Regions from separate parts of the Streptomyces sp. NPDC127068 genome, predicted to be linked through region 1. Evidence: riboswitches for the same ligand, from Rfam matches in the RefSeq annotation. Region 1 holds a riboswitch; each other region holds the start of a gene.
The links. A riboswitch is a leader RNA that binds a small molecule or an ion and turns the genes downstream of it on or off. The one in region 1 is predicted to bind thiamine pyrophosphate.
Positions count from the first base shown of each region.

Region 2: it holds a riboswitch for thiamine pyrophosphate, as region 1 does, so the genes downstream of both, thiC (phosphomethylpyrimidine synthase ThiC) here and thiO (glycine oxidase ThiO) in region 1, are expected to answer to the same signal.
Region 3: it holds a riboswitch for thiamine pyrophosphate, as region 1 does, so the genes downstream of both, ACFWIA_RS09375 (thiamine ABC transporter substrate binding subunit) here and thiO (glycine oxidase ThiO) in region 1, are expected to answer to the same signal.

Region 1 is NZ_JBHXEN010000032.1:38,169-45,995, forward strand. Features, by position in the region: gene ACFWIA_RS20875 (thiazole synthase) at 1-612, opposite strand, end outside; gene thiS (sulfur carrier protein ThiS) at 614-847, opposite strand; gene thiO (glycine oxidase ThiO) at 844-2,001, opposite strand; TPP riboswitch at 1,998-2,111, opposite strand; gene ACFWIA_RS20890 (hypothetical protein) at 2,160-2,555, shown strand; gene ACFWIA_RS20895 (NAD(P)/FAD-dependent oxidoreductase) at 2,824-3,987, shown strand; gene ACFWIA_RS20900 (Rv2175c family DNA-binding protein) at 4,079-4,444, shown strand; gene thiE (thiamine phosphate synthase) at 4,717-5,367, shown strand; gene metF (methylenetetrahydrofolate reductase [NAD(P)H]) at 5,496-6,416, shown strand; gene ACFWIA_RS20915 (hypothetical protein) at 6,462-7,358, shown strand; gene ACFWIA_RS20920 (phytoene desaturase family protein) at 7,391-7,827, opposite strand, start outside.
Region 2 is NZ_JBHXEN010000025.1:10,017-17,843, reverse strand. Features, by position in the region: gene ACFWIA_RS17535 (LacI family DNA-binding transcriptional regulator) at 1-246, shown strand, start outside; gene ACFWIA_RS17530 (metallophosphoesterase) at 429-1,760, shown strand; gene ACFWIA_RS17525 (hypothetical protein) at 1,941-2,777, shown strand; gene thiC (phosphomethylpyrimidine synthase ThiC) at 2,863-4,695, opposite strand; TPP riboswitch at 4,688-4,854, opposite strand; gene ACFWIA_RS17515 (YibE/F family protein) at 4,926-6,389, shown strand; gene ACFWIA_RS17510 (SsgA family sporulation/cell division regulator) at 6,468-6,905, opposite strand; gene ACFWIA_RS17505 (IclR family transcriptional regulator) at 7,005-7,769, opposite strand.
Region 3 is NZ_JBHXEN010000011.1:68,841-76,667, reverse strand. Features, by position in the region: gene ACFWIA_RS09400 (hypothetical protein) at 1-519, shown strand, start outside; gene ACFWIA_RS09395 (serine hydrolase domain-containing protein) at 546-1,709, opposite strand; gene ACFWIA_RS09390 (VOC family protein) at 2,054-2,461, shown strand; gene ACFWIA_RS09385 (ABC transporter ATP-binding protein) at 2,491-3,594, opposite strand; gene ACFWIA_RS09380 (ABC transporter permease) at 3,594-5,204, opposite strand; gene ACFWIA_RS09375 (thiamine ABC transporter substrate binding subunit) at 5,351-6,439, opposite strand; TPP riboswitch at 6,525-6,645, opposite strand; gene rlmN (23S rRNA (adenine(2503)-C(2))-methyltransferase RlmN) at 6,736-7,827, opposite strand, start outside.

The DNA of each region.
Region 1 (7,827 bases):
CACCCCCGCACAGCCCAGCTCCATGGCCAGCGCCACGTCCGAGGCGGTTCCGGCCCCCGCGTCCAGGATGACCGGGACCCCCGCCCGCTCCACGATCAACTCGAAGTTGTGCGGATTGCGGATGCCCAGCCCGGAGCCGATGGGCGAGCCCAGCGGCATCACCGCCGCGCACCCCACGTCCTCCAGCTTGCGCGCCAGGACGGGATCGTCATTGGTGTACGGCAGGACGGTGAAACCGTCGTCGACGAGGATCTCGGCGGCGTCCAGCAACTCGACGGGATCGGGCAGCAGGGTCCGCTCGTCGGCGATGACCTCCAGCTTGACCAGGTCGGTGCCGAGCGCCTCCCGGGCCAGCCGCGCGGTGAGCACCGCCTCCCCGGCGGTGAAGCAGCCCGCGGTGTTGGGCAGCACCCGGATGCCGAGCCGGTCCAGCACGGACAGCACCGAGCCGGCGGTCGTCGGGTCGACCCGTCGCATCGCGACGGTGGTCAGCTCGGTGCCGGAGGCCACCAGCGAGCGTTCCAGCACGTCGAGGCTGGGGGCGCCGCCGGTGCCCATGATCAGCCGGGAGCCGTAGCTCCGGCCGCCGAGGACGAAGGGGTCGTCGGCCACGTCAGCCTCCCTGGACCGCGGTGAGGACCTCGACGCGGTCGCCGTCCGCGAGCACGACCCGCGGCCAGCCCGTGCGCGGGACGACCGTCTCGTTGAGGGCGGCGGCCACTCCGCCGGGCGCGGTGGTGAGCGAGGCGACCAGGTCGCCGAGGGTCGTCCCGGGGGTGACGTCCCGGTGCTCGCCGTTGAGGGTGACGCTCAGGGTCGTGGACCCGGGGGCGGGTGACGCGCTCATGCGGGCTGCTCCTGGGGGAGGCGGGCGAACCGGAGGGGGGTGAAGGGGCGTGCGGCGTCCGGCAGTGCACCGTGCACCAGGGCGTGGGCCAGGACGTCCCCGGTGACGGGGGTGAGCAGCACGCCGTTGCGGTGGTGGCCGGTGGCCAGCAGCAGCCCGTCCAAGGCGGTGGGGCCGAGCAGGGGAGCGTTGTCGGGCGAGCCGGGCCGTAGCCCCGCACGGGTCTCGACGAGCGGCAGTTCGGTGATGCCGGGGACCAGCTCGTGGGCGTCCCGCAGCAGTTCGTACACGCCGCCCGCGGTGACGGTGGTGTCCCAGCCCAGTTCCTCGCTGGTGGCTCCGAGGACCAGCTCACCGTCCTCGCGCGGCACCAGGTACACCTGCCCGCCGCGCACCACCGCCCGCACGGTCCGACTCAGGAACGGGCCGAAGCCGGGCGGCACCCTCAGCCGCAGGATCTGCCCCTTGACGGGCCGTACCGGTGGCACGACCTCGTCGGGGACCCCCGCGAGTCGTCCGCTGCGGCTGCCCGCGGCGAGGACGACCTGCCCGGCCGCCAGCTCGGTGCCGTCGGCGAGCAGGGCGCCCGCGGCCCGCTCCCGGCGGACGACCAGGTGTTCGGCCCGCTGCCGGTGGAAGACCACACCGGCCGACGCACAGGCGGTGACCAGGGCCGCGGCCAGCCGCCGCGGGTCGATCTGGTGGTCGTCGTCCACCCGCAGCCCGCCGCGCACGCCCGGCGCCAGCATCGGTTCGAGCCGCCGGCACTCCCGACCGTTGAGCCACTGGGGCGTCAGTCCCGCCGCGGTCTGCACGGCGTGCAACTCCCGCAGCTGGGACCGGTCGTCGGCGTCGAGGGCGACGGCGAGGGTGCCGCAGCGCCGGTAGCCGAGGTCCGCCCCGGTGACTTCGGACAGTTCGGCGACGAACGCCGGATAGGCCCGGGCCGAGGCGGTGTTGAGGGCGAGGAGCTGCTCCTCGCCGGGGTGCAGTTCGGTGACCGCGGCGAGCATCCCGGCCGCCACCTGCGCGGCGCCGCCGCCCGGCGCGGGGTCCACCAGCGCGGTGCTCAGACCGCGCCCGGCGGCCCGCCAGGCCGTCACCAGACCGATGATCCCGCCGCCCACCACCAGGACGTCCGCTGAACGAGACATGGGTGCTCCGCTCCTCCCTTCGCCGGCATGACCCGGATCAGGTTCGTACGGTCGGAGGCCGGTCAGCCTCCCTCTCAGCCCGGTGCGTCCGGGCTCCCGCGAGTTACGTTGGCCACCCTAACCCGATGCCCCGCACCCCAGTAAGGGAGTCGTGTCCCGTGCCCGACCAGCCGCACCGCCCCGACGCACCGGCCGCGCCCTCGCTCGACGGACGGGTCCTGGTACCCGTGGCCGACCAGGCGCCCGGCCAGGTCGGCACCCGCACCCGCTTCGCCTACCACGAGCGCGACGGCGTGGTCTGGGCCGACTACGCGGGCGGCGAGGTGGTCCGCGGCCACCTCGTCGGCACCCGCACCGGGGACCGGCTGGACTTCCGGTACGTCCAACTGCGCAGCGACGGGACGACCGCATCCGGACACTGCGCGTCCCGGGTGGTCGCCCTGCCGGACGGGCGGGTGCGGCTGTGGGAGACCTGGGAGTGGGAGTCCCACGAGGGGCGGGGAACGAGCGTGGTGGAGGAGACACCGCCCGAGCCGGGACCGACCGCCGACTGAGCCGGCGTCCGGGTGTCTAGGGTGACGACCGGGGACAGCCGGATGCCGGCCGACGGCCCCACGACCCAACGAGGCGGACGAGGGCGACATGCCAGACGAGACAGCCGAGACAGCCGAAACGTACGAGGCACCCGGGGCGACCGAAACGACTGGGACGACCGGGACGACCGGGGCCACGGAGACGGGCGCGGCGGGCAGGACGGCCGCGACGGCCGAACCGGGCAGTACGGCGGAGCGGCCACCGGGCGTCGTCATCGCGGGCGCGGGCATGGCCGGGGTGCAGACCGCGGTCGCCCTGCGCGAACAGGGCTTCGCCGGACCGGTCGTCCTGATCGGAGCCGAACCCCACCAGCCCTACGACCGGCCGCCGTTGTCCAAGGCCGTGCTCCTGGGCAAGGCCGAGGACTCCGCCTTCGACGTGGACTTCGGGGCGCTCGGCATCGACCTGCGGCTCGGCCTGGAGGTCACCGGCGTCCGCCCCGACGACCACGCACTCGACACCGAGGCCGGACCCGTCCCGTACGACACGCTGGTCATCGCGACCGGCGCCGAACCGATCCGGTTGCCGGGCGCGGACGGCGTCCCCGGAGTGCACCTGCTGCGCACCCTGGACGACGCCGAGCGGCTGCGCCCGGTGCTCGCCGACCAGCACGACGTCGTGGTGGTCGGCGCCGGCTGGATCGGCGCCGAGTTCGCGACGGCCGCCCGTGAGGCGGGCTGCGCGGTGACCGTGGTGGAGGCCGCCGACCGGCCGCTCGCCGGCGCCCTGCCCGCCGAGGTCGCCGCCCCCATGGCCGACTGGTACGCGGAGGCCGGGGCCACCCTGCGCACCCGGGCGCGCGTGGTCCGCGTCCAGCCGGGCGAAGTGGTCCTGGACGACGGCGGCGTGCTGCCCGCCGGCGCGGTGGTGGTGGGCATCGGCGCCCGCCCCGCCACCGACTGGCTCGCCGGCTCCGGGATCGCACTCGGCGCGCACCGGGAAGTACTTGCCGACGACCACCTGCGGACCTCGGTGCCCGACGTCTACGCGGTCGGCGACTGCGCCTCCTTCCCCTCCGCCCGGTACGGCGAACGCCTGCTGGTGCACCACTGGGACAACGCGCTCCAGGGCCCGCGCACGGTCGCCGCCGGCATCGTCGGCGAGGTGCCCGCCGTGTACGACCCGGTGCCGTACTTCTGGTCCGAGCAGTTCGGGCGCTTCGTCCAGTACGCGGGCCACCACGAAGGCGCCGACGCGGTGGTGTGGCGCGGGGAGCCCTCGGGCGCCGCCTGGTCGGTGTGCTGGCTGCGCGGCGGGCGGCTGGTGGCGCTGCTGGCCGTGGGGCGCCCCCGGGACCTGGCCCAGGGACGCAAGCTGATCGAGTCCGGCGCGGTGCTCGACACCGGGCTGCTGGTGGACCCGGCGCGCCCCCTGAAGTCGGCCGTCCGCTGACCCTCCGGGGCGGGCCGCCGGTGGGGCCGACCGGCCCCACCGGCAGCGGGCCGCTTTTCCGATGTCAGAAGGAAGTGGCAGGCTGGGGTACGTGACCGAGATTGACGCAAAGATTGATGCTCTCGTCCCCGCCTGGCTGACCCTCCCGGACATCGCCGAGCGGCTCGGCGTGGAGGTGACCCGTGTTCGGCAGCTCGTCAAGGAGGGCCAGCTGATCGCGGTGCGCCGCGGCGAGAACAGGGCCCTGCACGTACCCGCGGCCTTCATCGACGACGACAAGGTCGTCAAGGGCCTGAGCGGCACCTTGACGCTCCTGCGGGACGACGGCTTCACGGACGAAGAGACGCTCGAATGGCTCTTCACCCCCGACCCCAGCCTGCCGGGCACGCCCGCCCAGGCCCTGAGTGAGAACCGCGGTACGGAGGTGAAGCGCCGCGCGCAGGCGCTCGCCGTCTGAGCCGCGCACCCGCCGCCGTCTGAGCGGCCGACGCCGTCGGTGCGCGGACCCGAGGTGGTCCGCGCACCGTGTTCACCTGCGCGGTACGCCGCGCTCCCTCCGTACGCCCACCTGCGGTGCGCTGTTCGGTGGGGGTGCGCGGTGGCTTCGCGCAGTTCCCCGCGCCCCTGCTCGGGCGCGTCCTGCTCGGCGTGCGCTGTCCTGCGCGGACCCTGGGACGGCACTGACAGCCCACGCACCACCGCACCGTCCACGGGGGGATCCAGTACGCCATGCCCGAATCCACGCGCCGCGCCCGGCTCGCCGACGCGCGCCTCTACCTCTGCACGGACGCCCGCACCCGCCAGGGCGACCTCCCGGAGTTCCTCGACCGCGTCCTCACGTCCGGAGTGGACATCGTGCAACTGCGCGACAAGGGCATGGAGGCCGCCGAGGAACTGGACCACCTGCGGGTGTTCGCCGACGCCTGCCGGCGGCACGGCAAGCTGCTCGCGGTGAACGACCGGGCGGACGTCGCCCACGCCGTCGGCGCCGACGTGCTCCACCTGGGCCAGGGCGACCTGCCCGTCCCCGCCGCCCGGGCGATCCTCGGCGAGGACGTCCTGATCGGTCGCTCCACCCACGCCGACGAGGAGGCGGAGGCAGCGGCCCGGCAGCCGGGCGCCGACTACTTCTGCACGGGCCCGGTGTGGCCCACCCCCACCAAGCCGGGACGGCACGCCCCCGGCCTGGCCCTGGTCCGCCACACCGCCGGGCTGCGCCCCGAGCGGCCCTGGTTCGCCATCGGCGGCATCGACCTCGGCAACCTCGACCAGGTCATCGAGGCCGGGGCCCGCCGGGTGGTGGTCGTCCGGGCCGTCACCGAGGCCACCGACCCGGGCACGGCTGCCGCCGAGTTCGCCCGCCGACTGCGGAACCCGTAGGCCCCGGTCCCCCGCTGCGCCCACTCTGAGGACGGACAGTGTCCGAGGGGTGGACACCGCGGGGGTCTTTCGTCTGATTTATCCCTCGCCCGGTTGGGGGACGGCCCCGGCGTGGCTAACCTGCCCGTATGGCCCTTGGGACAGCTTCCACCAGGACGGATCGCGCGCGTACGGTCCGTGACATGCTCGCATCGGGTAAAACGACGTACTCGTTCGAGTTCTGGGCACCGAAAACCCCGAAGGGCGAGCGGAACCTCTGGAACGCGCTACGGCGCGTCGAGGCCGTCGCGCCGAGCTTCGTGTCGGTGACCTACGGTGCCGGCGGCTCCACCCGCGCGGGCACGGTCCGGGCCACCGAGCAGATCGCCTCCGACTCCACCCTGACCCCCGTCGCCCACCTCACGGCGGTGGACCACTCCATCGCGGAGCTGCGCAACATCATCGGTCAGTACGCCGACGCCGGCATCCGCAACATGCTCGCCGTCCGCGGCGACCCGCCCGGCGACCCCATGGGCGCCTGGGTGCCGCACCCCCAGGGCCTCACCTACGCGGCCGAACTCGTGCGACTCATCAAGGAGTCGGGGGACTTCTGCGTCGGCGTCGCCGCCTTCCCGGAGATGCACCCGCGCTCCCCCGACTGGGACGAGGACATCCGGCACTTCGTCGACAAGTGCCGGGCGGGCGCCGACTACGCCATCACCCAGATGTTCTTCGACCCCGAGTCCTACCTGCGGTTGCGCGACCGGGTGGTCGCGGCCGGGTGTAGCACGCCCGTCATTCCCGAGGTCATGCCGGTCACCAACGTCAAACAGCTCGAACGGCTGTCCCAGCTCAGCAACGCCGCCTTCCCGGCCGAGCTGAAAGACCGCATCCTCGCGGCACGGGACGATCCCGCCGCTGTACGCTCCATGGGAATCGCGTTCGCGACCGAGTTCTGTGCGCGGCTGCTGGACGAGGGCGTTCCCGGGCTGCACTTCATCACGCTCAACAACTCGACCGCGACGCTGGAAATCTACGAGAATCTGGGGCTGCACCACACGCAGGTCTAGATCGGTCGTGCGCGGTGGGGCGCCGACCGCACGAGAGGGGCGTACATGGGCTGGGCGGTCCTCTACATCGCGTTCGGCGTCGTCGCGCTGTGGCTGCTGGGCGAAGTGCTGTTGCAGTACAAGGCCAGGCTCCGCTGGCGGCTGCTGGCCTTCTGCGGCTTCCTCGGCGTGGTCATCGGCGTGGTCGTCTCCTCGGTCGTGGTGATCGGCATCGGCGCGATCGCGTTCGCCATCGGGCAGACGTACGTCACCATGTCCTTCCGCAAGGGCTTCTCCACGGGCTGGGCGATCGGCGGCCGGCCGGGCGCCAGCAAGCGCCGCAAGACGGAGACCGAGGGACGACAGGAGCCCACGCTCCAGGTGTCCGGCATGGAGGAGACGGGCGGATACCCCTCCGACGCCGCCTTCGCCGACGCCGCCACCACCATCGGGCCGGTCTTCGACGCGGACGCCTTCGGCCCCGGGGCGACCGGCCCCGACCACCCCACCGAGGTCTACGCGCCCGAGCCGATGCCGGACGACACCGGCCAGTACGGCGTGTACGGCGACCCCGTGCCCACCCCGCACGGCCAGGGCGTCCCGGATCACGGCTTCGGCCACGAGGCCCACCCCGGCCCCGGGCAGGACTACGGCTACGACCAGGGACAACAGCAGTACGCCGCCTACGCGGACCCCTACCCGACCGCCGCCCCGACGTACGAGGGCGCCCCGCACGACCCCTACGCCCAGCCCGCACCCGGCCAGGACCCGTACGGCGCGGGCTACCAGGAGACGCCGCCCGGCGGGGTCTGGGTCCCCCAGCAGCGCACCACGGCCGCCGACGGCAGCTACGGTGACGACTTCCCGGACGCGCAGCCCTACCCGTACCCGTATCCGCAATCGGACGACGGCCGGGGCGCCTACGACCCCGGTCACGACGAGCGGCAGCCGTACCGCTACTGACCCCCCGGCGTTCCGGGTCCGGTGACCGCCCGTCACTGGGAGCCGCGGAACTCCGGCCCCTCGACGACGAGTCCGGCGACCAGTGCGCCCGACATGCCCGCGTGCGGCAGCCCGCCGCCCGGGTGCGACCACCCCCCGACCAGGAACAGCCCCGGCAACCGGGTGCTGTTCGCCTGGTGCAGCAGCCGCCCCCCGGCCGCCGCGAGCGCCGGGCCGGGCACCGCCCCGTCCGGCACGCCGGTGGCCACCGCCACGTCCGCGGGGGTGCGCACCTCCTGCCACAGCAGCCGCTCCCGCAGGTCCGGCACGGCCCGACCGGCCGCCTCGACCATCCGTTCCGCCGCCCGCCGGTGCTCCACGAGCGCGCTGTCGCCCCCGCTGCCCAGCGCCGGGACGGTCGCCGTCAACGTCACCGCCTCGTGCTCCGCGTCCGGTGCGCCCGCCGGGTCGCCCGTGCGCAGCACCTCCA
Region 2 (7,827 bases), on a different contig from region 1:
CTCCTCGTCTGCTGTAGCGAATCGACCGTCTACGCCACCACCGAACCGCCGATCACCACGCTCTCGCTCAAACCGCGGCGGATCGGCACGGCCGTCGTCCAACTCCTGATCGACGCGATCGAGGGAGTCGAGTCCGACCATCCGATGGAGCAGGTCATACCCACGGAACTGATCGTCCGCACCTCCTCCGAACGGCGTCATCCGCGCACCACCGTCAGCCCTCCCCGCTCGCCGCGCACCGGCTAGCCGAGGGTGAACGGACATCCGGTCGCCGCCCAATTCGGGAGAAAAGCGCGGTGAACCGGGCCGCTGTTCCGATTCACCACCCCTGGGTCATCACACAGCGCGATCCGCATTCCTATGATGGGCGGACGACACCGCGGGCCGCTGCGACCAGGCAGTCCGATCCGGTGCAGTTGCGGCGCGAGGTGGTGGAGGGGTCGATGACTCAGGGGGCAGGTCAGGGACCCGTCGTGCGAACGCCGACGGTACGTGACTTCCGGGTGCCGGCCTATGTGCACGAGGCCGGTCCCGTCCATCCCGACCGGCCCGACGACCGGCCCGATCCACGGGTCGGTCCGCATCCGGGCAGCGTCGGTCCGCACCCGGGCGCCATGGCGGACCCGGGCGCCGCTCCGGCGCACCCACCGCAGCCCGCCGCACCTCCGGACGGCGCGCCGTACCAGCCCGCGAACGCCCCCGCCCACCCCGAACCCGGTGAGCACCCGGCACCCGGTGACCGGCACGCACCCGGTGACCGGCACCCGCCGGTCGCCGCGTACCCCGCCACGCCCGGCGGCACCCCGCCCTACGACGGCGGCGAGGAGCCCGAGGGCTACACCCCGACGCAGCGCGACCTCCCGGTGATCAAGCGGGGCGACGCCCTCCCGACACCGGACGGGTCCCCCGCCCCGGCCCCCGCGCCCCACGCCCCGGACGGCCCCGGGCCGCTGTACGTGGTGGGCGACGTGCACGGCTACCTGGACGAACTGGTCGCCGCGCTGCACGAGCAGGGCCTGATCGACACCGAAGGCAACTGGTCCGCCGGCACCACCCGGCTCTGGTTCCTCGGCGACTTCACCGACCGCGGGCCCGACGGCATCGGCGTGATCGACCTGGTCATGAAGCTGTCCGCCGAGGCCGCCGCCGCCGGGGGCTACTGCAAGGCCCTCATGGGCAACCACGAACTGCTCCTCATCGGCGCCCGCCGCTTCGGCGACACGCCGGTCAACTCCGGTGCGGGCACCGCCACCTTCCAGGCGGCCTGGCTGCTCAACGGCGGCCAGAAGGCCGACATGGACCGGCTTCAGGACCACCACCTCCAGTGGATGTCCCGGCTCGACGCCATGGTGGAGGAGGACGGCCACCTGCTCCTGCACTCGGACACCACCGCCTACCTCGACTACGGCGACTCCATCGAGGCCGTGAACGACACGGTGCGGGAAACCCTGACGCGCAACGACGCCGACGAGTGTTGGGACCTGTTCCGGAAGTTCACCAAGCGCTTCGCCTTCCGCGACGAGGCCGGCCCGCAAGCCGCCCGGGAACTCCTCTCCGCCTACGGCGGCTCCCGCGTCGTGCACGGCCACAGCCCCATCCCCTACCTGCTCGGGGAGGTCGGCTCCGAGGACGACGACGACAGCCGCGGCCCGGTGGTGCACGGACCGCACGTCTACGCCGACGGACTCGCGATCGCCATGGACGGCGGCGTGACCATGGCGGGAAAGCTGCTGGTCCAGCAACTCCCCCTGCACGACTGAACGTTCCGCAGGCCACGGCGGAAACGGAGGATCTTGCGGCACCGGGGCACCATTTTCGGAAATCCCCTGTCACCGTGCGCCGTGCCGGCCCTACCATGGCCCATCCGTAGCAGGCTCCCCTCCGTTTCTGCCCGACGGCTCTCAACCATGTGAGCCACACGCCCTACGGAGCATCGGGGGATGCAGATGAACAGCGTTCCGCGGCAGTTGTCGAGCGAGGACCGCACCGAGTACGAGCGGATCCTCGACGAGGCGCTGCGCACCACCGCGCACCATCCCGAACTGGGGCCCGTCAGCCACCGGTTGAACCCCGAACAGCTGCGCAGCAGGGCCGTCGAAGCCCGGGCCCTGATCACTGCTGCGGCCACCACCGAGTACGACGCCTACGTGAAGGTCCGTGCGGAAGCACGTGCCACCGCCCCGCGCACCACGACCGACGGCACGCCCGAGCCCACGGGCGCCGGTGTCCTCGCCGTCCTCACGGTGCTCGCACCGGTGCTCGCAGGGGCCTCGGCAGTGATCTTCCTGCTCGTCGGCTACGCCCTACGGGCGCTCAGCCCCGGGCTGGCGATCGGCCGGACCCTGCTCGCCACCGGCTGGGTCTTCGGCGCGATCACCGCCGCCGCGATCCTCGTCGCCGCGGCCGGACTGCTGTTCGCCGCACTGCGGAACAACGCGACGGCGCTGCGGGACGCCCCGCGGCGCGAGATCGACGAACGGGTCGAACTGGCCCGCGAGGTGTGGCGCGACGCCCTGGTGGAGCACGGCATCGTGCCCTTCCTCCGCACCGCCCTGGCGAACGCCCCAAAACCCGACGCCGGGGCTGCCGGGACCGGCGGAACGTACGGCCCGGCGGCCCCGGCGGGTGCCGGCACCTCCGGTCGGATGCCGCACCTCGGCTACCACCGGCCGGGGTTCAGCAGCCCCGACCGGGGCTCGACGGGGCCGCGCCCCAGCTATTCGAGCCCGGACTTCAGCAGCCCGGACTTCGGCGGGCCCGAACACCCACCGGAGTAGCCCGCCGCACTCGGGCACGCGTCCGGCGGCGGGCCCGCGCGGACCTCCCGCGCGGACCCGCCGCAGCTCGGGCCGGTCGCGCCCGCTACGCCAGCGGGAGGTAGACCCGGTTGCCCGAGGCCGCGAACTCCTTGGACTTCTGGAGCATGCCCTCGGCGACCTCCTCCGCGGAGGCGTCCGCAGCGGCGTCGCCGCCGAACCGCTCGTTGATGCTCTGGCTGATCTTCATCGAGCAGAACTTCGGCCCGCACATGGAACAGAAGTGCGCCGTCTTCGCGGGTTCCGCGGGCAGGGTCTCGTCATGGAAGGACCGTGCCGTGTCGGGGTCGAGGGCCAGGTTGAACTGGTCCTCCCAGCGGAACTCGAAACGGGCGTCGGAGAGCGCGTCGTCCCACTCCTGGGCCCCGGGATGCCCCTTCGCCAGGTCCGCGGCATGGGCGGCGATCTTGTACGTGATGACCCCGGTCTTCACGTCGTCACGGTTGGGCAGGCCCAGGTGCTCCTTGGGCGTGACGTAGCAGAGCATCGCGGTGCCCCACCAGGCGATCATGGCGGCGCCGATCCCGGACGTGATGTGGTCGTAGGCGGGCGCGATGTCGGTGGTCAGGGGACCCAGGGTGTAGAACGGGGCCTCCTCGCAGATCTCCTGCTGGAGGTCGATGTTCTCCTTGATCTTGTGCATCGGCACGTGTCCGGGGCCCTCGATCATGGTCTGGACGTCGAAGCCCTTGGCGATCCGGTTCAGTTCACCGAGGGTGCGCAACTCCGCGAACTGCGCCTCGTCGTTGGCGTCCGCGATGGAACCGGGGCGCAGCCCGTCGCCCAGGGAGTACGTGACGTCGTAGGCGGCGAGGATCTCGCACAGTTCCTCGAAGTTCTCGTACAGGAAGGACTCCTTGTGGTGCGCCAGGCACCACGCGGCCATGATCGATCCGCCGCGCGACACGATGCCGGTCTTGCGGCGCGCCGTGAGCGGTACGTACGGCAGCCGGACGCCCGCGTGGACGGTCATGTAGTCCACGCCCTGCTGGGCCTGCTCGATGACCGTGTCCTTGTAGATCTCCCAGGTCAGTTCCTCCGCCCGGCCGTCCACCTTCTCCAACGCCTGGTAGAGCGGCACCGTTCCGATCGGCACGGGGGAGTTGCGCAGCACCCACTCCCGGGTGGTGTGGATGTTGCGGCCGGTGGACAGGTCCATGACGGTGTCGGCGCCCCAACGGGTGGCCCAGGTCATCTTGTCCACCTCCTCCTCGATGGACGAGGTGACGGCGGAGTTGCCGATGTTGGCGTTGACCTTCACCAGGAACCGCTTGCCGATGATCATCGGCTCGATCTCCGGGTGGTTCACGTTCGCGGGCAGCACCGCCCGGCCGGCGGCGATCTCGGCCCGTACGACCTCGGGTTCGACGTTCTCGCGGAGCGCCACGAACTCCATCTCGGGCGTGACCTCACCGCGGCGCGCGTAGGCGAGTTGGGTGACGTGCTTTCCGTCGCGGCCCCGTCGGGGCTGGCGGGGGCGCCCCGGGAACACCGCGTCCAGGTTGCGCAGACCCCCGCGCGGCGAGGTGTGCTTGAGCCCGTCGTCCTCGGGGCGGGCCGGACGTCCCGCGTACTCCTCGGTGTCGCCGCGCGCGATGATCCAGTTCTCCCGTAGCGGCGCCAACCCGCGGCGGACGTCGGTGTCCGCGTGCGGATCGGTGTACGGGCCGGAGGTGTCGTACAGGGTGATCGACCGGCCGTTGGTGAGGTGGACCTGACGGACCGGCACGCGCAGGTCGGGGCGGGGGCCCTCGACGTACGCCTTGTGCCAACCGACGGTCGGCCCGGGGTCCGCAGTGTCCGTGGGGGCCGCAGTGTCCGTGGGATCGGTGGGGTCGGGCGCGGTCACGGCAGGCGTGCGTGCGTCCTTGATGGTCATGAGACCTACTCCCTACGCCGGCATTACCCGGTAACAGGTTCAGCGGTCGACGCAGCGGTTCTCCGCCGGAGCACCCGTCCGCGTGAAGCGTCGAGCAGGTCCGGGTACGGAGGTCAGCGCCCTCTCAGCCCGGTGCTCCGAGCTCCCGCGTGTGCAAAGGTGCCCCCACGCTAGCGTCATGTCTGGCGTGCTGAACAGTGGGCCCCGCCCGTTCTTGCGATGATCGGGCGGTGACCACCACGCCGCAGCCTCCCGTCCCGCCCGCCGGACAGCCCTGGTCGCCGTCCCCCGCGACGGCCCCGGAGTCGACCGCCCACGGCCACGGCCACGGTCCGGACGGCCACGGCGGCCAGGGAGGAGGCGGGGGAGGCCACGGGGGCCACGGGGGCCACGGGCATTCTCACTCCCACGGTCCGGCGGCGCCCGTCTCGGCCCGCTTGCGCCGCATCATCGCCGCGGTGCTGATCCCCTTCGCCACGGCCGTCGTCGTGGGGCTGGTCGTCCTGTGGCCGGGCGGCGCCCCCACCCACGAGCGCACGGGCGTCGGCTTCGACCGGCAGACCGAGCAGGCGACGGTCACCCGGGTCGACCGGGTCGACTGCAAGTCCGTCAACGCGGGCGCCGTCCCGCCGACCGGAGACACCTCGACCCCTGAGGGCAGTCAGGCGCAGCAGCGGTCGACCGGCGACTGCGGCAAGGCCACCGTCAAGGTCACCACGGGTCCGCACGCGGGTCGGACGTTCACCGAGATCGTGCAGCCCGATGCCTCGCGGAAGCTGGAACAGGGCCAGAAGGTGATCGTCGCCTACGCCCCCGACGCGCCGCGGGACCTCCAGTACTCGGTCGCGGACACCAACCGTCGGCTTCCGATGGTGCTGTTGGCCGGACTGTTCGCGCTCGCCGTGGTGCTCGTCGGCCGGCTGCGCGGGCTGATGGCCCTGGTGGCCCTCGCGGTGAGCTTCCTGATCCTGACGTTCTTCATCCTGCCCGCGATCCTCCAGGGCTCGAATCCGCTGGTCGTCGCGGTGGTCGGGGCGAGCGCGATCATGCTGATCGCCTTGTACATGTGCCACGGGCTGTCCGCCCGCACCTCGGTGGCCGTGCTCGGCACGCTGGTGTCCCTGCTGCTGATCGGGGTGTTGGGTTCCCTGTTCATCGGCTGGGCCTCGCTCACCGGGGACACCGACGACAACACCGGTCTGATCCACGGGCTGTACCCGGGGATCGACATGAGCGGTCTGCTGCTGGCCGGGGTGATCATCGGTTCGCTCGGCGTGCTGGACGACGTGACCGTCACCCAGACCTCGGCGGTCTGGGAGTTGCACCAGGCCGATCCGACGATGAGTCGCCGCGCGCTGTACCGCGCGGGCATCCGCATCGGGCGGGACCACATCGCCTCGGTGGTCAACACCCTGGTCCTGGCCTATGCGGGCGCGGCGCTGCCGTTGCTGCTGCTGTTCTCGATCGCGCAGAGTTCCGTGGGCACGGTGGCCAACAGCGAGTTGGTCGCCGAGGAGATCGTCCGGACGCTGGTCGGATCGATCGGCCTGGTGGCGTCCGTGCCGGTCACGACGGCCTTGGCCACGCTGGTGGTGGCCGCGGACCGCCCGGGAACGGGCGCCGCTCCCGCGCGTACCGTCCCGTCGCCCGGGGGCCGGGGCCGCCGCCGCCGCAAGGCGCGTACGGGCGGCTGAACCGTCCGGGACGGGGGCGGGTGCTCATCGGGGGACCCACCCCCGGGGGGATGGTCCGGCCACGGCGTTGACGGGACGTCAACCCGCGCTCTGTTCCTCCGCCAGGATGCGGTCGAGCGCCTGGTCCAACAGGGAGTCGAATCCGGCCATCGCCCGTTCCTGGCCCAGCGGAACGATCTTGTCCGTGCGGTCCAGGAAGGCGATCAACGGCGCCACCCCCGCCCGGAAGACGGCCTGTTCGGCACCCACCTGAAGCGTGATCAACACATCGCTGAGGATCTCCGGATCGTCCGGGGCGATGTGCACGTCCCCGTCCCCGCAGGGCTCGGCGACCCCGTCGACCAGCAGTTCACGGCCGAACGTCCAGCTCACGGGCGCATCGCCGGGGAGGTGGAAGGTCAGCCGCACGGCATAGGGATCGGCACTGTCGTAACGCAACTCCACGGGAATGCGGAAGGTGAGTTCCTCGGACACGAGAAAGCTCATCATGACTTCTGCCTGTACCGACTCGCGCATTGGCTACCCCGTCGTGTGGCGTCGACTGGCCAGGAATCAGCCCCCTGACACTCATGGCATCTTGCTTAAAGTACACGACAGATCACAAGGAGTGAGTTTTCAGATGCTGATAGAGAAGCCGAGTGTCCCTAGTAGCTTTCCGACCTCGCGCTCCAACCGCGCCAACGTCGGCAGCAGTCGGTCCTCCTGGTGCGCGGGCAGCGAGAAGCCGATGGCCATGGCGGTGCTGCCGGCCATGAGGGGCATCGCCGCGCAGACCGTCCCGAGCGCGTACTCCTGGTGCTCCAGCACGGGCTGCATGCGGTCGACGGCCGCGAGCCGCCGCAGGAAGGTCTCCTCGTCCCGCACGGAGTACGGGGTCACGTACCGGACGGGGTGCCGGTGCAGGTGGTCGCGGCGGGCCTTCTCACCGAGCTGCGACAGCAGGCACTGTCCCAGCGCGTGGGCGTGCCCGGTCTCGCGGAAGTCCACCCACTCCTCGATCGCGGGATGCGCGGGGCTGTCGGCCACCGCGGCGAGTTCGATCTCGCCGTCGCGGTACACCCCGAAGTACACGGGCACCCCGAGCACGTCGCGGCAGTGCGCGAGCGCGTCGTGCATCCTGCCCCGACGGTTCTGCTGGGCCGCGGCGCCGGCCAGCCTCTCGGCCGCCTCCGCCAGCAGGTACACCCCGCGCTCACGACGCACGTAGCCCTCGTGCACCAAGGTGCGCAGCAGGTGGTACGCGGTGGGGAGCGCCACCCGCGACTCGCGCGCCAACTGCTTGGCCGGCGCGCCCCCGCGGTGCGAGGCGGCGGCCTCCAGCAGTCGCAGCGCGCGCTGTACGGAGCCGATCAGGGTCGGAGCGGGATCATCCGGGGCCAAGGCTCACTCCCGTGGCGAGTGGGTGTCCGCTTCGACTCTAGTCGTCCGATACGGACTA
Region 3 (7,827 bases), on a different contig from region 1:
CCGGGGCTGCGGCTGCCGGGCGGACTGGCGGGCGGCTCGCTGAGCGTGCTCGTCGGATGGGCCCTCACCGCGGTCGGGCTGGCGCTCGCCGGACCCGGGATGACGTACCTGTGCGGGCGGGCCGTGCAGGCCGTGCGGCCGGGGGCGGTGCGGCTGCTGGCGGGGCGCGTGCTCCAGCGGGAGGCCCACCGGATCGGCCGGCCGCTCGGCGTGGTCTGCGCGGTCGCGGCGGGCGCCTACGCGGCGGCCACGCTGTACACGGGTTCCGAGCCCGACACCGGTCCGCTGAGCGTGCTGGGCGCGGGCCTGGTCGTGGGGTGCGCGGTCGCCGCGCTCGCCCTGGCCACGGTCGAGGCCCGGCAGGCCAGGTCCCGGACCACGGCGGCCCTGCTGCGGCAGGGGGCGCCCGCCGCGGCCCTGCGGGCGGCGGCCCTGCTGCGCGTCGCCGCCCTGTGCCTGCTGTTCGGCCCGTTGACCTGGGCGGTCGCGGCGCTCGCCGCGGCCCCGTTGGACCGCTGACCCGCACTCGCCCCGGCCGTGCTGCCTCAGCCCCGCTGCGCGTACGCCCAGAAGTCCCGCATCAGCGTCGGGGGCTGCGGCCCGGTCAGCTCCACCTGGGTCAGCAGGATCGTGACGGTGCCGGTGGCGGGGACCAGGTGCGCGGTGGTTCCCGTACCGCCCGTCCAGCCGTAGCGGCCCGGCACGTTCCACGGGTCGACGGCCAGGACGTCGACGGCGCCCCCGTACCCCCAGCCCTGGCCTTCGAGGAAGAGGGCGCCGGCCTCGCGCTGGGCGGGGGTCAGGTGGTCGGTGCGCATCCGGCGCACCGACTCCGGGGCGAGCACCCGGCGGCCGTCGGGGCCCGCTCCGTCGGCGAGCAGCATCCGGTACAGCGCCCACCAGTCGTCGAGGGTGGAGACCAGCCCCCCGGCGCCGGACGGGAAGGACGGCGGACGGCTCCACGCCCCGTCGGGGGCGTCCACCAGGTCGAGCGCGCCCCCGTCGGCGGGCCGGTACTGGCTGGTGAAGCGGTCGAGCTTGGCGGGCGGCACGTGGAAGCCCGTGTCGGTCATCCCCAGCGGCTCGAACAGCCGGTCCGCCAGGTACTCCGGCAGCGGGCGGTCCGCGGCCCGGGCGACCAGCACGCCCTGGAGGTCGGAGGTGGTGTTGTAGAGCCACTGCGCACCGGGCTGGGCCAGCAGCGGCACCCGGGCCAGGGTCGCCGTCCACTCGTCGGGGGTGAGCGTGAGGTCCGGGCGCGGCGGCCCCTGGTGCAGTTCGGTGAGCAGGGGGGTGACGGCCGGCAGGTCGAAGTCGGCGGGGAAGCCGTACCCGGCGCGGGCGGTGAGCAGGTCGCCCACCGTGAGGGGGCGGTCGGCGGGCACCACGTCGTCCACCGGACCGTACGGGTCCCGGACGACGACGGGGGACGACAGTTCGGGCAGCCACCGGTCGACGGGGTCCTCCGGGGCCAGCGTGCCGTCCTCCACCAGGGTAAGCACGGCGGCGGCCGTGACCACCTTGGTGAGCGAGGCGATGCGGAAGATGCTGTCCCTGGCCATCGGCGCGGTGCCCCCGGTGTCCGCCGTGCCGACGACCGCGATCTCGGTCCGGCCGGGGCCGGCGACCAGGGCCACGGCGCCCGGGACCGTTCCGTCGGCCACCCCGGCCCGGAGGAGACCGCCCAGATCGGTGCTGGTGTCGGACATGCTGTGCCTTTCGGTTCGTGGCCGCGCCCCGGGCCGGGTGCCGGGGCGGGTCCGCAGGGGGGACTCCCGGGGCGGCCCGAAGTCATCGGAACACCGGGATTCACCCTTCCAGGGGACGGCCCGCGCATTCGTACGAGCAACTTCGCGCGGCAGCGATGAGTTCCGGGCGGCTCCCCCGTCTACTCATTGAACGGCGCATCGCCACGCATCGCACGGCCCGGCGCGGCACCCGGCGCTCCCGGGCGGTCCGCGGTGGACGGTGGGCGACCGCCCGGCACCACGAGAACACCGCGAAACTCCATAGAACTCATGGAACTCATGGAACTCATGAAAGAGGACCCCCCGTGTACCAGCAGATGATCTTCCCGAACCTCCCCGTCGCCGACCTGGCCGCCTCCAAGGAGTTCTTCACCGGGCTGGGCTACGAGCTGAACCCCGCGTTCTCCGACGACCACACCGCCTCCGTGGTGGTCAGCGACACGATCGTGGTCATGCTGCTCGACCACGAGCGGTACGCCGATTTCGCCAAGAAGCCCATCGCGGACGCCACCAAGTCCAGCCAGGTGCTGCTGGGACTGAGCGCCGAGAGCCGCGCCAAGGTCGACGAGCTGGTCGACACCGCGCTCTCCCTGGGCGCCACCCCGGCGGGCGACACCCAGGACCACGGGTTCATGTACGGCCGCTCCTTCGACGACCTGGACGGTCACACCTGGGAGATCGTCTGGATGGACCCGGCGACCATCCCCGGCTGACCCCGACCGGGTGAACCGGCCGTCGGCGGTCAGCCCAGGACGACCGTCTCCGCCGGATCGAACTCCACCCCGACCCGCTGCCCGGGCTCCGGTGCGTCCCGCAGCCCGCACGCGGCCTCCAACGGGGGCGCCCCGCCCGCCGGCTGGAGGCGCAGTGCGACATGGGTGCCGCGGAAGGTCCGGGCGGTCACCGCGCAGGGCAGCCCCGAGTCCGGCCCCACCAGCCGCACTCCCGCCGGACGGACCAGCACCAGCCGCTCCCCCGCCGGCGTCTCCCCGGGCACGGTCAGCTCGCCCCAGGCGGTGCGCGCCGTGCCGCCGGTCACGACGCCCGCGACGATGTTGTCGAAGCCGAGGAAACGGGCCACGAACTCGTCCGCCGGACGCTGCCAGACGTCGAGCGGGCTGCCCGTCTGGGCGACCCGGCCGTCCCGCATCACCACCACCCGGTCGGCGAGCGCGAACGCCTCGCCCTGGTCGTGGGTGACCGCGAGCACCGTGGTGCCCAGGGCGCCGAAGAGTTCCCGCAGCTCCACGACGAGCCGTTCGCGCAGGGTGCGGTCGAGTTGGCCCAGCGGCTCGTCGAGCAGCAGCAGCCGGGGGCGCGGCGCGAGGGCACGGGCGAGGGCCACCCGCTGCTGCTCCCCACCGGACAGCGAGGCGACGGCCCGCCGGGCCGCGCCGGGCAGGCCCACCAGGGTCAGCAGTTCCGCCACCCGGGCCTCCTGCTCGGCCCGCGGGGCCCGGTGCATCCGCAGGCCGAAGGCGACGTTGGCGCCGACGTCGCGGTGGGCGAACAGTTGGTGGTCCTGGAACATCAGGCCCACGCCCCGCTGGTGCGCCGGCGTTCCCGTCCGGTCCCGGCCGCCGAGCAGTACCCGTCCCGCGTCGAGGTCCTGGAGCCCGGCGACCGCCCGCAGCAGCGTGGACTTGCCGCTGCCGCTGGGGCCGAGCACGCAGACGACCTCGTGCTCGGCGACGTCGAGCGAGACCGCGTCCAGCGCGGTGTGGGCGCCGAAGCGCACGGTCGCGCCGTCCAGCCGCAGCGCCGCTTCGGTGTCGGTGTCCGTGCCGGTGTCCTTGCCGGTGCCGGTCGTGGTGCCGGTGCCGGTGGTGGCCGGGTTCGCGGTCATCAGAACTCCCCCGCATGGTCGGTACGGAGGCGTTCGAGGAGCAGCAGGGACACGGCGCACACCACCATCAGGAGGGTCGAGAGGGCCATGGCCTGGCCGTAGTTCAGTTCCCCGGCGCGGCCCAGGAGTCGGGCGACGGCGACGGGCAGGGTCGGTTCGTCGGGGCGGGCGATGAACACCGTGGCCCCGAACTCGCCCAGCGAGACGGCGAAGGCGAACCCGGCGGCGATCAGCAGCGCCCGCCGCACCAGGGGCAGGTCCACCTCGCGCCAGGCCCGCCACGGCGAGGCGCCGAGCACGGCCGCCGCCTCCCGCAGCCGCCCGTCGACGGACCTGAGGACGGGCAGCATCGTGCGCACCACGAACGGCACCCCGACCAGGGCCTGCGCCAGCGGCACCAGCCACCAGGAGGCCCGCAGGTCGAGCGGCGGCTCGTCCAGGGTGATCAGGAACCCGAAGCCGACGGTGACCGCGGACACCCCCAGCGGCAGCATGAGCAGCGCGTCGAAGCCGCGCACCAGGCGCCCCGCGCGCCGGGTCAGTGCGGCGGCGGCGAGCCCCCCGATGACCAGGGCGATGGCGGTGGCGGCGAGCGCGTACAGCAGGGAGTTGCCGATGGCGTCGATGGGCGGCACGAGGAACGCGCCGCCCTCGGCGGAGGTGAGCGCCCGGTAGTAGGTGAGGGTGAAGGCCCCGTCGGCGTCCTGGAAGGAGCGGGCCACCAGCACCCCGAGGGGCAGCACGATCAGCCCGGCGACGGTGGCCAGCACCCCGGCGAGCAGCGCCCACTGCCCCGCACCGCGCGGGCGGCGCGCGGTGATCGAGGGGTCGACCAGCCGTAGCCCGTGCTCCCGGCGGCGCACGCTCCAGGCGTGGACGGCGAGGATCAGACCGACGGCGACGAACTGCACCAGGGTGAGCACGGCCGCGCTGGAGAGGTCGAAGATCTGGGAGGTCTGCCGGTAGATCTCCACTTCCAGGGTGGAGAACGCGGGGCCGCCGAGGATCTGCACCACGCCGAAGGAGGTGAAGGTGAACAGGAACACCATCAGGGTGGCTCCCGCGACGGCGGGCCGCAGCGCGGGCAGGGTCACCGTCCGCCAGGCGGCGAACCGGGAGGCGCCGAGCACCCGGGCGGCCTCCTCCTGCCGGGGGTCGAGTTGGGCCCAGAGTCCGCCCACGGTGCGCACCACGACCGCGTAGTTGAAGAAGACGTGCGCCAGCAGGATCGCCCACACGGTGGTGTCGAGCCGTACGCCGGCCGCCCGGTCCAGCAGACCGCCGCGGCCGAGGAGGGCGAGGAACGCCGAGCCGGCGACGACGGTGGGCAGCACGAAGGGCACGGTGACCACGGCCCGCAGCACCTGCTTGCCGGGGAAGGCGAACCGGGCGAAGACGTAGGCGCCGGGCAGCGCGATCAGCAGGGTCAGCGCCGTCGAGGCGAGGGCCTGCCAGGTGGTGAACCACAGCACCTCGCGGATCTCCGGGCGGGCCAGCACCTCCCCGATCGCCCCGAGCTGCCAGACGCCCTCCGGCCGCAGCCCGCGCGCCACGATCGCGGTCACCGGGTAGGCGAAGAACACCGCGAAGAACACCACCGGCAGCGCCATCAGCGCGCAGCGCAGCAGGGCGCCCCGGCGATCCGACCGGGTGCGCGGGGCCGCGGGCCCGGGGGCGTCGGTGCGCCCGGGGCCCGTGCCGGCCGCCGCCCCCGACCCGAGCGGGTCACCGGGGCGGGGGGCGTCGGCCGCGCGGCCTACTTCACTACGAGCGAGGTCCACTGCTTGACCCACTGGTCACGGTGGTCGGCGATCCGCTCCGGGTCCATCGTCAGCGGCGAGGGCACCTCCACCGCGTACCGGGCGAAGTCCGCGGGGACCTTGACGTCCTTGTGCACGGGGTCCACGAACATGTTCAGCGGCAGGTCCGCCTGGAAGGTGCGCTCGCTCATGAAGTCCAGCAGGGCCTTGCCGCCCTCCGGGTTCTTCGCACCCGCGAGCAGCCCCGCGTACTCCGCCTGCTGGAAGCAGGTGCCGGTGGAGACGCCGGTCGGCGCCTCGGCGGGCTTGGGGTCGGAGTAGATCGCCTCGACGGGCGGGGAGGAGGCGTACGAGACGACGAGCGGACGGTCGCCGCCGGCCTTCTTGCCGCCGGCGGAACCGGAGAACTCCTCGTTGTACGCCTGGTCCCAGCCGTCCACGACCTTGACGCCGTTGTCCTTCAGCTTCTTCCAGTAGTCGGGCCACGCGGCGCCGCCCTGCTGGGCGACGGTGCCCATGAGGAAGCCGAGGCCGGGCGAGGAGGTGGCCGGGTTCTCCACCACGAGGAGGTTCTTGTACGCCGGCTTCACCAGGTCGTCGAAGGTCTCCGGCGGGGTCACGCCCTTGTCCGCGAAGTACTTCTTGTCGTAGTTGACGCATATCTCGCCGGTGTCGACGAGGGTGACCCGGTCCTGCTTGTCGAGCAACGGCCGCTTCGGGAGCCGGACGCTGTCCGCGCCCGCCGCCTCGTACGGCGTGAAGAGGTCGTTGTCGAGGCCGCGGGAGAGCAGGGTGTTGTCGATGCCGAAGAACACGTCGCCCTGCGGGTTGCCCTTGGTCAGGATGGCCTTGTTGACGGCGACGCCCGCGTCCCCGTCCTCCAGGACCTTGAGCGTGTAACCGGACTCCTTCTCGAACTCCTCCAGCACCTCTTCGGAGGCGGCGAAGGAGCTGTGGCTGACCAGGGTGACCGTCTTGGACGCGCTGCCGTGCCCGTCGTCGCTGCTCTCGGCGCAGCCGGAGAGGGTGACGAGGCCCAGCCCGGCCGCGAGGGCGACGGCGGTGGCCTTCTTGGTGGTGCTCACGTGGTTGTTCCTCCTGGAGCGGACCAGGAAGAGACGCGGCCCCGCCCGCGGCCCCCGGGGCGGGAGCGCGGGCAGGGCGCAACAGCTTGAGTGGTGACCGAACTTCCTACCCGGAATGACCCGGGCGAGGTTCAGAGGGTCTGCGGCCCGCCGGTGTGACCCGGCTGCCGCACTCTCAGCGCTGTGGCGCTCCCCTGTCGGAAAATGCAGTTGTCTGTCGTGAACGTGCTGCGAATGGCGCGAACCGCTCGCTGCGCACAGGGTGCTATGCGGGCGTTCGGGACAAGAGTACCGCTCTAGCGTTCGGATGCCGCCAGCTGTCCACAGGCCCCGTCGATCTCCTGGCCCCGGGTGTCCCGGACGGTCACCGCCACCCCGTGCGCGGCGATGGCCTCCACGAACGCCTTCTCGTCCTCGGGACGGGACGCGGTCCACTTCGAGCCGGGCGTCGGATTGAGCGGGATCAGGTTGACGTGCACCCGCTTGTTCTTGAGCAGTCGGCCGAGCAGGTCACCGCGCCACGCCTGGTCGTTGATGTCCCGGATCAGGGCGTACTCGATGGACAGCCGCCGACCGGACCGCTCGGTGTACTCCCAGCCGGCGTCGAGGACCTCCCGGACCTTCCAGCGCGTGTTGACCGGGACGAGGGTGTCGCGCAGCTCGTCGTCGGGCGCGTGCAGGGAGATCGCGAGCCGGCACTTGAAGCCCTCGTCGGTGAACCGGCGGATCGCGGGGACGAGCCCGACCGTCGACACCGTGATCCCGCGCTGGGACAGGCCGAGGCCGTCCGGCTCCGGGTCGGTGAGGCGACGGATCGCCCCCACGACGCGGTTGTAGTTGGCCAGCGGCTCGCCCATGCCCATGAACACGATGTTCGACAGGCGCGCCGGGCCGCCGGGGATCTCCCCGTCCCGCAGCGCGCGCATGCCGTCCACGATCTGGTGCACGATCTCGGCCGTCGACAGATTGCGGTCCAGCCCCGCCTGGCCGGTGGCGCAGAAGGGGCAGTTCATTCCGCAGCCGGCCTGGGAGCTGATGCACATGGTGACCCGGTCCGGGTACCGCATCAGCACCGACTCCACGAGGGTGCCGTCGAACAGGCGCCACAGCGTCTTGCGGGTGGTGTCGTCGTCGCAGCTGATGTGCCGCACCACGGACATCAGGTCCGGGAGGAGGGCCTCCTGCAACCTGTCGCGCGCGCCGGCCGGGATGTCCGTCCACTGTGCGGGGTCGTGGACGTACCGCGCGAAGTAGTGCTGCGAGAGCTGCTTGGCGCGGAACGGTTTCTCGCCGATGGCGGCGACGGCTTCCTTGCGCTCGGCGGGCGAGAGGTCGGCGAGGTGCCGCGGGGGCTTCTTGGCTCCGCGCGGGGCGACGAAAGTGAGTTC